One region of the Paraburkholderia atlantica genome, then DNA from elsewhere that is predicted to be linked to it. Evidence: predicted binding sites of a transcription regulator. Region 1 holds the regulator's gene; the other holds the start of a gene.
What was found. Region 1 encodes FNR, which switches genes on or off when oxygen is low (the NO sensors DNR and NnrR bind a similar motif). Its sites were predicted from a motif close to TTGATNNNNATCAA; they were not measured.
Positions count from the first base shown of each region.

Region 2: a site for FNR is predicted at 1,973-1,986, ahead of BC1002_RS22935 (universal stress protein). Genes of this name have one in related genera too.

Region 1 is NC_014119.1:586,822-591,234, reverse strand. Features, by position in the region: gene BC1002_RS39180 (universal stress protein) at 1-122, shown strand, start outside; gene BC1002_RS30305 (universal stress protein) at 173-643, shown strand; gene BC1002_RS30300 (PAS domain-containing sensor histidine kinase) at 676-1,776, opposite strand; gene fnr (fumarate/nitrate reduction transcriptional regulator Fnr) at 1,899-2,681, opposite strand; gene BC1002_RS30290 (response regulator) at 2,698-3,105, opposite strand; gene BC1002_RS30285 (universal stress protein) at 3,344-3,805, shown strand; gene BC1002_RS30280 (universal stress protein) at 3,841-4,344, opposite strand; gene BC1002_RS30275 (universal stress protein) at 4,368-4,413, opposite strand, start outside.
Region 2 is NC_014118.1:1,527,725-1,532,137, forward strand. Features, by position in the region: gene BC1002_RS22915 (helix-turn-helix transcriptional regulator) at 1-24, shown strand, start outside; gene BC1002_RS22920 (helix-turn-helix domain-containing protein) at 8-325, opposite strand; gene BC1002_RS22925 (acyl-homoserine-lactone synthase) at 479-1,072, shown strand; gene BC1002_RS22930 (FadR/GntR family transcriptional regulator) at 1,127-1,816, opposite strand; gene BC1002_RS22935 (universal stress protein) at 2,096-2,563, shown strand; gene BC1002_RS22940 (helix-turn-helix domain-containing protein) at 2,897-3,553, shown strand; gene BC1002_RS22945 (SUMF1/EgtB/PvdO family nonheme iron enzyme) at 3,669-4,413, shown strand, end outside.

The DNA.
Region 1 (4,413 bases):
ACGCGGCTTGTCCCGTGCTCGTGTGTCCGCGCGATCCGTCGTCGTTGCGGGCGGATGCGGTGCTGCGCGGCGAGTGGCGGGAGCCGTATCTGGGCAGTGCGGGCGGGCCTTTTTATCTGTAGCAGGGGCGCGCCACGCGCGTTGACAAATCCAACCTCAGTGGAGAATCGGCATGTACCAACATATTCTCGTCGCGCTAGACGGCAGTAGCTTCTCGAAACGCGCGCTGAAAGAAGCGGTGAATCTGGCGGCGTTGACGAAGGCCGTCGTGCATCCGGTTTATGTAGTCGACAAGACGCCGATCTTTTCCTATGCCGGCTATTACGACCCGCTCGCGCTAGTCGAAGCATTGCGCCAGGACGGCCACTCGGTGCTGGAGGAAGCCGAGCAGGCCTGCGCCGCCGCCGATGTGCGTTGCGGGCCCGCGATGATCGAGTCGGAGAGTCTGTCCGACGACGTTGCCACGATCGTGCTGCGCCACGGCGAGCAGGTCCACGCCGATCTGCTCGTGCTGGGCACGCATGGGCGGCGCGGCGTGCGGCGCCTCGTGATCGGCAGCGTGGCGGAGCGGGTGCTGCGTTTCTCGACCTGTCCGGTGCTGCTGATGCGCGAGCAAAGCACCGAGGAAGAGCCTGCGGAGTAATCCGTACAGTGGGGCGCGGCAGCGTGTGAGCACTACACCAGCGCGTCGGCCGGTATCTGGATCGAGATCCTGAAACCCTGGCCCGGCGAGCTGGTGAACGACACGTTGCCGCGCAACTGCCGCACCCGTTCGCGAATGCCAAGCAGCCCAAATGAAGATGTTCCCTGCGGCTGATCCAGCGCGGCACCCACGCCGTCATCCTCGATATCGAGCGATACGATCGGGCCCGCGCAGGACATGTCGATGCGTACGCGCCTCGCCTTCGCGTGCCGCGCGACGTTCGTCAACGCCTCCTGAACGATGCGAAACAGCGCCGTCGCCGCGAATTCGCCGCATACCGGTTCGGCCGGTTCGAGATGCACGCTCGAGCGCACGTTGTAGCGCTTCGTGAAGTCTTCGGCCAGCCAGTCGAGCGCAGCGGCGAGTCCGAGGTCGTCGAGCAGCGGGGGCCGCAGATCGGCGGCGATGCGCCGCAGCGAAGCGGCCATCCAGTCGATCTGCTTCTGCAATTCCTGCGTCTGCGCGGCGAGCGGCTCAGTATCGGCTTGCTTATTCAGCTTCGCTTCGAGTAGCGCGACGCTCATTTTCAGCGCGGTCAGCCGTTGGCCGAGATCGTCGTGCAGTTCGCGCGCAATCCGTTTCTGCTCGTTTTCACGGGCGATCTGCACGTGCGTGGATACCTGACTCGCGCGTTCGAGTTCCGCGAGACGCATGCGCTCGGTCATGTCGCGGGTGACCTTGGCGAAGCCGAGCAGCGCACCCGACGCGTCGTGCACGGCGGACACGACCACGTTGGCCCAGAAACGCGAACCGTCGCGACGCACGCGCCACCCCTCGTCCTCGGCGCGGCCTACGGCTGCGGCGGTTTCCAGTTCGCGTGCCGGCTTGCCGGCCGCGATGTCTTCCGGGGTATAGAACTTCGAGAAATGCTGGCCGATGATTTCTTCGGGCGTGTAGCCCTTGATGCGCTGTGCGCCCGGATTCCAGCTGGTTACGCGGCCGGCGGGGTCGAGCATGAAGATCGCGTAGTCCTGCACTGCTTCGACCAACATGAAATAGCGATCCTCGACGGACACGTCCGACTCGGACGCGGCACCGGTGAAGCAGGAAGACTCGCCGCTCGATAGACCCATCGCTCCTCCGGGCGGTCACGCAAGGTCGCATACCGCAACGCACTGAGTTATATCAGTTCAGGAGCGCTTGTTCTACCCGGCATGTCCCGCGAACGAAGGCGAGGCGAGCGTCGCGCCGGCGCTCAAACCCGAGCCAGTCTTTCCGGGTCTTCGATGCGGATCGTTTTGCCGTTCGCCATGACGAGGTGCTCGCGCTGAAACTTCGAGAACATCCGGCTCACCGTTTCGAGCTTCATGCCCAGAAAGCAGCCGATCTCCTCGCGTGTCATGCGCAGATGAAACTCCGCCGAGGAAAAGCCGCGCGCCTTGAAGCGCTTCGACAGGTTCAGCAGGAACGTTGCGACGCGCTGTTCGGCGGTCATCGTGCCGAGCAGCATCATCTGGCTCGATTCGCGCACGATCTCGCCGCTCATCATCTGATAGATGTGATGCTGCATCGGCTTGATCTCGCGACAGATCGCCTCGAGCTGCGCGAACGGAATGATGCACACGACGCTATCTTCGAGCGCGATCGCATCGCAATTCTGCTTGCCCTCGCCGATGCCGTCGAGGCCGAGCGAGTCGCCGGCAATCTGGAAGCCGGTCACGTGCTCGCGGCCGTCGCGATGCATGACGACGGTCTTGAATGAGCCGGCGCGTATCGCGTAGATGCTTTGAAACTCGTCGCCCGCGCGGTACAGCGCATCGCCGCGTTTGATCGAGCGCGTCGAGCAGATCAACGCGTCGAGCCGGCTCAGTTCGTCCGGTGTCAGCTCGGGCGGCATGCAGATCGCGCGCATCGCGCAGGTGGAGCAACGCGTCACGGCGTGGCGTGCCGCCGCGGTGCCCGGCGCGACGTGGATCGGTACGACGTGCGAGGTGCGAGGCGCGTCGTGGCGGGGTTCACGGACTGCGGCAACTTGCATGATCGGCTCCTGGCGGTCAGACCCGATGCGCACGACGCGCATAGGCTATCGCTTCGATGGCACGGCAGGCGAGCTCGAACTCCGAGGTCTTGTCGAAGAAGAAGTCGGCGCCCGCCGCTTCGCACGCGCGGCGAAACGCCGTCGCGACATGATTGGTCAGCACGATGCTGACGATGGACGGCCGCACCCGCGATAGCGCAGCGAGCAGCAACAGGTTGGTCTTGCCGGAGAAGCACGGGTCCAGCACCGCGACATCGGCTCGGCTCGCGACGATGTCGTCGAACGCGTGCTCGACGCCCGCGGACTCGCCGGCGATTTCGATGCCCGGGATCAGCGCGATCAGGCAAGCAAGCCGGCGCCGGACCTCGGTCGCATCGTCGACGAGAAAAACTCTCGATAAGGTGGCTGACGGGGCGGTGTCCATACCGACCAGTATTGGCGACCCGATCCTGGAAATAAATCGGCGGCGCTTTAAGCGGCGCTAGGAGTTCAGGTAGTGGTTGTAGGAGTATTCCTAGTGTGTTGCTGGCGATGTCGGTTTCGTCGAGCGGCGGCCCATTGACCTGCGTCAAGCCGCGCGGCGGCGCGCGCTTCACACTGTCGGTGCACACGCGCGACGGCACCATTTCGGGTCATGCCAGCGCTTTCAGAGGGAGTCCGACATGTATGCACGAATTCTGGTTGCACTCGACGACAGTCCCAGCGCGCAGCGCGCCTTCGCCGAGGCGCTGAAGCTCGCGAAGCTGACGGGCGCCACGCTCGAAGCCTGCTGTGTGGTGGGGCACGGCAAGTGGTCGGACAATGCCGACGTGGCTTTCGAGCCGGAACCGGCGGGCGCGGCACAAGATTTCGCCAGCCGCGCGCTCGATGGCCCCCGCGAGCTGTTGCGCGAGGCGCAGGTGCCCGGCGGCGTGCGGGTGATCGACGCTTACGCCGAAAACGTGTCGGCGGTACTCGCGCGCGTCGCCGACGAAATCGAAGCCGATCTGATCGTGATGGGCACGCACGGCCGCCACGGCGTGCAGCGCTTTCTGCTCGGCAGCGTCGCGGAGTCGCTGGTGCGGTCAACCGACATACCGGTGCTGGTCGTGCGGCATGACGAACAAGGCCACCCGAGGCCCTGAAGCACCGCGTGGCGCAGCGGCCGGTTGCTAGCGGCTCAGGTGAGTCCGCCGTTGGCGCGGGCCGGGGCCGGCTGGACGCTCGCCGCGCCGCTCGCCTGCGCGGGAATCATCAGCACCGGGCAGCTGGCGCGGCGCAGCACGCGCTCGGCGACGCTGCCCAGCATCAGCCGTTGAAACCCGCGGCGGCCGTGCGTGCCCATCACGATCGCGTCGGCGTGCCATTCGCGCGCCGTCTCGACGATGCGATGCGCGACGTCTTCGCCGGCGGTCGCGGCTTCGACGGTGCGAGCCGTGCCCTTGACCCCCCGCGCGGTCATCCGGGCCTGGGCGTCTGCCGCGATCCGCTTGCCTTCCTCGATGAACGCGTCCTCGATGGTGGAAGGATCGAAGCCGGGCGCGTCGTAGGCGATGACGGGCACGTCGATCACGTAGAGCGGCATCAGCTCGGCGTCCGCTTCGGCGGCGAGGGTCAGCGCGGCGTCGAACGCTCGCGAGGCGGTGTCGCTGCCGTCGAGCGCGACGAGTAGGCGGTGAAACATGGCGGACTCCTTAAGCGCGCACTTCAGTGCGACAACAGCACTGGCACGGTCATCGACTCGAGCATCGTG
Region 2 (4,413 bases), on a different replicon from region 1:
CTTGGGCTTATTGACCCGGGTTGAGCAGCGCGGCCGCGTCGCGGCTGTACATCACGCGCTCGGCGCGACCCAGATCGGCGTCCGACACGGTTTTCATGAAGTAAAGGCCAAGCAGGATCGACACCGGCGCCGGGATCTCCGCACCCGACTCGAAGCGGCTGCCGCGCGACTGCGTGACGCCGAAGCGAGCCCAGAAACGACGCTGGCTCTCTTTTTTCTTCTTCCGGTAGGCAATGATCAGAACACGATCCACTGCCGAAGAGACCTCCGAAGGACGTGCCTGGAGGTGGGTTTGCGGTTGCCAGTGATTGTCGAGGAGTTCCATTTTGGACCCTTGTAGGTTGGGGGCGGATACGTGTCTGAATTTTGCGATACCCGATAAGCATCCACACCTATCCAGGTAGGTAGGTGGCGCAAAGATTCAGAATGCATAAGTTTTCCTGCGTATCTGGCCCCCCAACACGCACAGGAGAACGACATGCAAACCACGATCCGAATTGGACTTCGGCAGGAATTCGACAACGAACTGATCAACGAGATGTACCGGCTGCGCGCCCGGGTCTTTCACGGCCGGCTCGGCTGGGAAATTCCGACCATCGCGGGGATGGAGATAGACGGCTACGACGCGCTCGGGCCGTACTACATGCTGATTCAGGGCGAAGACGAACGGTTGCGCGGCTGTTGGCGCCTGATGCCGACCGAAGGTCCGAACATGCTGAAAGACACCTTCCCGCAACTGCTGCATGGCGCGGCCGCGCCGGTCGGGAGACATATCTGGGAACTGAGCCGCTGGGCGATCGAAACCGACGGGGAGGAACAGTCTTATGGTTTCACGGATATGACAATCCGCGCAATTCAGGAAGTGATGCGCTTCGCACAGCGCATGGGCATCACGCATTACGTCACGGTGACCACCACGCCGATCGAGCGCATGCTGCGCCGCGCCGGGCTCGACATCAGCCGACTCGGGCCGCCGCTGCAGATCGGCGTCGAGCGGGCTGTCGCGCTCGATGTCGCGGTAAGCGCGAAAACGCTGACCTCGCTGTTCGGACCGGTCGCCGACGCCGCTTGAGCCGCGCCGGAGCGTGGCCTCACCGAAGTCGCGCCCCGTTCACCCGCGCGCGACTCAGGAACCGAACATCCGTTCCAGCGCGTTCTCGAGATGCGCGCGCATGGCGGCGCCCGCGCCTGCCGAGTCCTTGCGGCGGATCGCGTCGAGCACCGCCATGTGCTCGGCCTGCACCAGCCGCTGTCGCTCGACCGTTTTGACCAGCGACAGATTGCGCGACAGGTTCATGCTGAACAGGATCTGTTCCTCGATGAACGACATCACCGTGATGAAAAACGGATTCTTCGACGCGCGAGCGACCGCCTGGTGGAACAGGAAGTCGTCCTTCGCTCCGATCCCCTGCGCCTCGATGATGCGCTCGAGTTCGTCCCACGCATGCTGGATCGCGGCGATGTCGTTGGCGTCGGCCTTCAGCGCTGCCTGCGCGGCCGCGCCCGCCTCGGTCACGATGCGAAATTCATAGCAGCGGCGGATATCGGACAGCGTTTCGAGCGGCGCGAAGCGGCGCACGTCCGGGTCGGGCCGCCGCGCGACGGTCGTGCCAGAGCCGTGCCGCGTTGAGATGATGCCGTCGGCCCGCAATCGCGCGAGCGCTTCGCGCACGGTCGGCCGGGACGTGGCGAAACGCTCCGCCAGCGCATGCTCGGTCGGCAATCGTTCGCCTTCCTTGTACTCGCCTTCGAGGATGCGGTTGAGGATGTCGCCGTAGATCTGGTCGGGTAAGCCCTTGGTTTTTCGATCGTTCATCAGCGCACTGGCCAGCTTGTCTGAATATGGCCTGATTGTAAGGCCAATCTTGTTTCACCTTCACCAAACTTATGCGGTTTGTAAGCATGCAAGGCCACTGCGCGCACCGCCGCGCCCGCGATTTTGTCCGCGCCGACCTGAATATTTGGCAAATGTTTGATTTACATCCTGGTGGGCTGCATCTTTTCAGGCAATCTACTAAGCTTCGTTGGTATAAAAGATCAATAAACCCTGCCGCGGCCAGCAATGTGGCAGACGCTTTTTTGACGCGGAGCCGATATGTACAAACGCATCCTTGTAGCGGTCGACGGCAGCAATACCTCGCGCCGCGCGTTCGAAGCGGCGCTCGATCTTGCCAAATCGAATGGCGCCGTGCTGCGGCCATTTTATGTCGTCGAAAACACGCCGATGTACTTCGAGGCGCCCGGCTACGACCCGTCGATCCTGCGTAACCGCCTGATCGAGGAAGGCCAGGAGCTGCGCGCGGAGTTTTCGAAAGTGATGGCCGAGCAAGGCGTGAAGGGCGACCCGGGAGTCTCCGAGGCTTCGTCGCTCGGCGATGTCGCCGAGATCGTGCTGCATGCCGCCGCCGAATTCAACGCCGACCTGCTCGTGATGGGCACGCACGGCCGGCGTGGCTTCCAGCGGCTGATTCTCGGCAGCGTCGCCGAACGCTGCGTGCGCCAGGCGACGCTGCCGGTTCTGCTGGTACCGTCCGCCGCGGGCGCCGACAAGGAACCCGCCTGACACTGTCATCATGCGCAAGGCGGTGAGCCACGACGTCGACATAAGCCGCGGCGGCTCAACTTCCTACCTTCGCCCGGAGCACCGCCGTCGCTCGGCAAGCGGAGCAGCGAACGCGTCACTTTGCCACCTGTTGAGGGACATAACGGGTGGGACAATTTCAACACTACCAAGAATCGCGCGCAGAACATGCTGAATCCTACCGCTGTGACCCATTCCTCGACCCGCTCCGCCGGCGATGCCGAGCGCGCCGCCGGCTCTCTCGCCCGCGGCAGCCGCGAGGCCGTGGCGGGACGCGCAACCGCACGCACCGCCGCACGCTGCTCGAGCTGTTCGATGCGTCAGATCTGCATGCCGCAGGGGCTGTCGGCGGACGAACTGCCGAAACTCGAAACGCTGATCTGCTCGGCGCGCTCGGTGCCGCGCGGCGAAGCGCTGTATCGCAGCGGCGACCGCTTCGACAGCATCTATGCGCTGCGTTCCGGCTCGATGAAGACCGTGATGGTCCACCGCGACGGCCGCGAGCAGGTCACCGGCCTGCGTCTTGCAGGCGAGCCGCTCGGGCTCGACGGCATCAGCGCGGACATCCATGCGTGCAGCGCCGTCGCGCTGGAAGACAGCACGGTGTGCATCGTTCCATACAGTGCGCTGAAGCAGCTATGCCGCGAAATCGGTTCGATCCAGGAGCGCATGCACAAGCTGCTGGGCGCGCAGATCGTCAGCGAGGCCGCGCAGATGATGGTGCTCGGCTCGCTGTCCGCCGACGAACGCGTCGCCGCCTTCCTGCTCGATGTGTCGCAGCGCAATGCGCAGCGCGGCTACTCGTGGTCGGAGTTCAACCTGCGCATGACGCGCGAGGACATGGGCAGCTACCTCGGCATGACGCTCGAAACGGTCAGCCGCACGCTGTCAAGATTTCAAAAGCGTGGCCTGATCGACACGCGGGGCAAGCATATTCACATCGTCGATCTCGAAGGGTTGCGCCAGGTCTGAGCGACCGGGCGGGGCTGGACGGTCGCGCGGTTCGTCTTGGCACGCCGTCTGCGAGGGGGTAAAGTTTTCAGATCGTCCCCCCACGGCAACCGTGTTGCATGGAGACCCGGCCCCAATGAATCGCGACCCTGCCCCGCATCGTCCGCTCGTGCAGCGCCTGCACGACGCCCGTCAAGTCACCGACGACCTGTTTGCAATCGTCAAGCCCAACTACCTCTATGAACGGCCGATCCGCGAGCGTCACCGCGTCGTGTTCTATATCGGCCATCTCGAAGCGTTCGATCGCAATCTGTTCGACCAGCGTCTGTTCGATCTGCCGGCTTTCGCACCGGAACTCGACCAGCTATTCGCATTCGGCATCGATCCGGTAGACGGCGGCTTTCCCACCGATCAGCCCAGCGATTGGCCGTCGCTCGACGCCGTGCGCGAGTATGCGACACGCGCGCGCCGGCAGATCGACGCCGCGCTCGACGAACTCGGCAACCCGGCGCACGACGAGGCGGCCGTGCAGTTGCTGAACGTCGCGATCGAGCATCGGTTGATGCATGCGGAAACGCTCGCATACATGCTCCATCAGCTGCCGCTCGCGCAGAAAAACACCGCGTTGCGCGAGCCGGTGGTGACACGCGCGGAGCAGCGCGACGCGTTGTCGTCGATGGTCAGCGTGCCCGCCGGCACCACCGTGCTCGGCATGCCGCGCGAGGCTGGCCGCTTCGGCTGGGACAATGAATTCGGCGAGATGGGCGTGGAAGTGCCCGCATTCGAGATCGATCGATACATGGTCACCAACGGTGCGTTCCTCGAGTTCCTCGAAGACGGCGGTTATCGCGAGCCGAAGTGGTGGTCGCCGAAGGACTGGG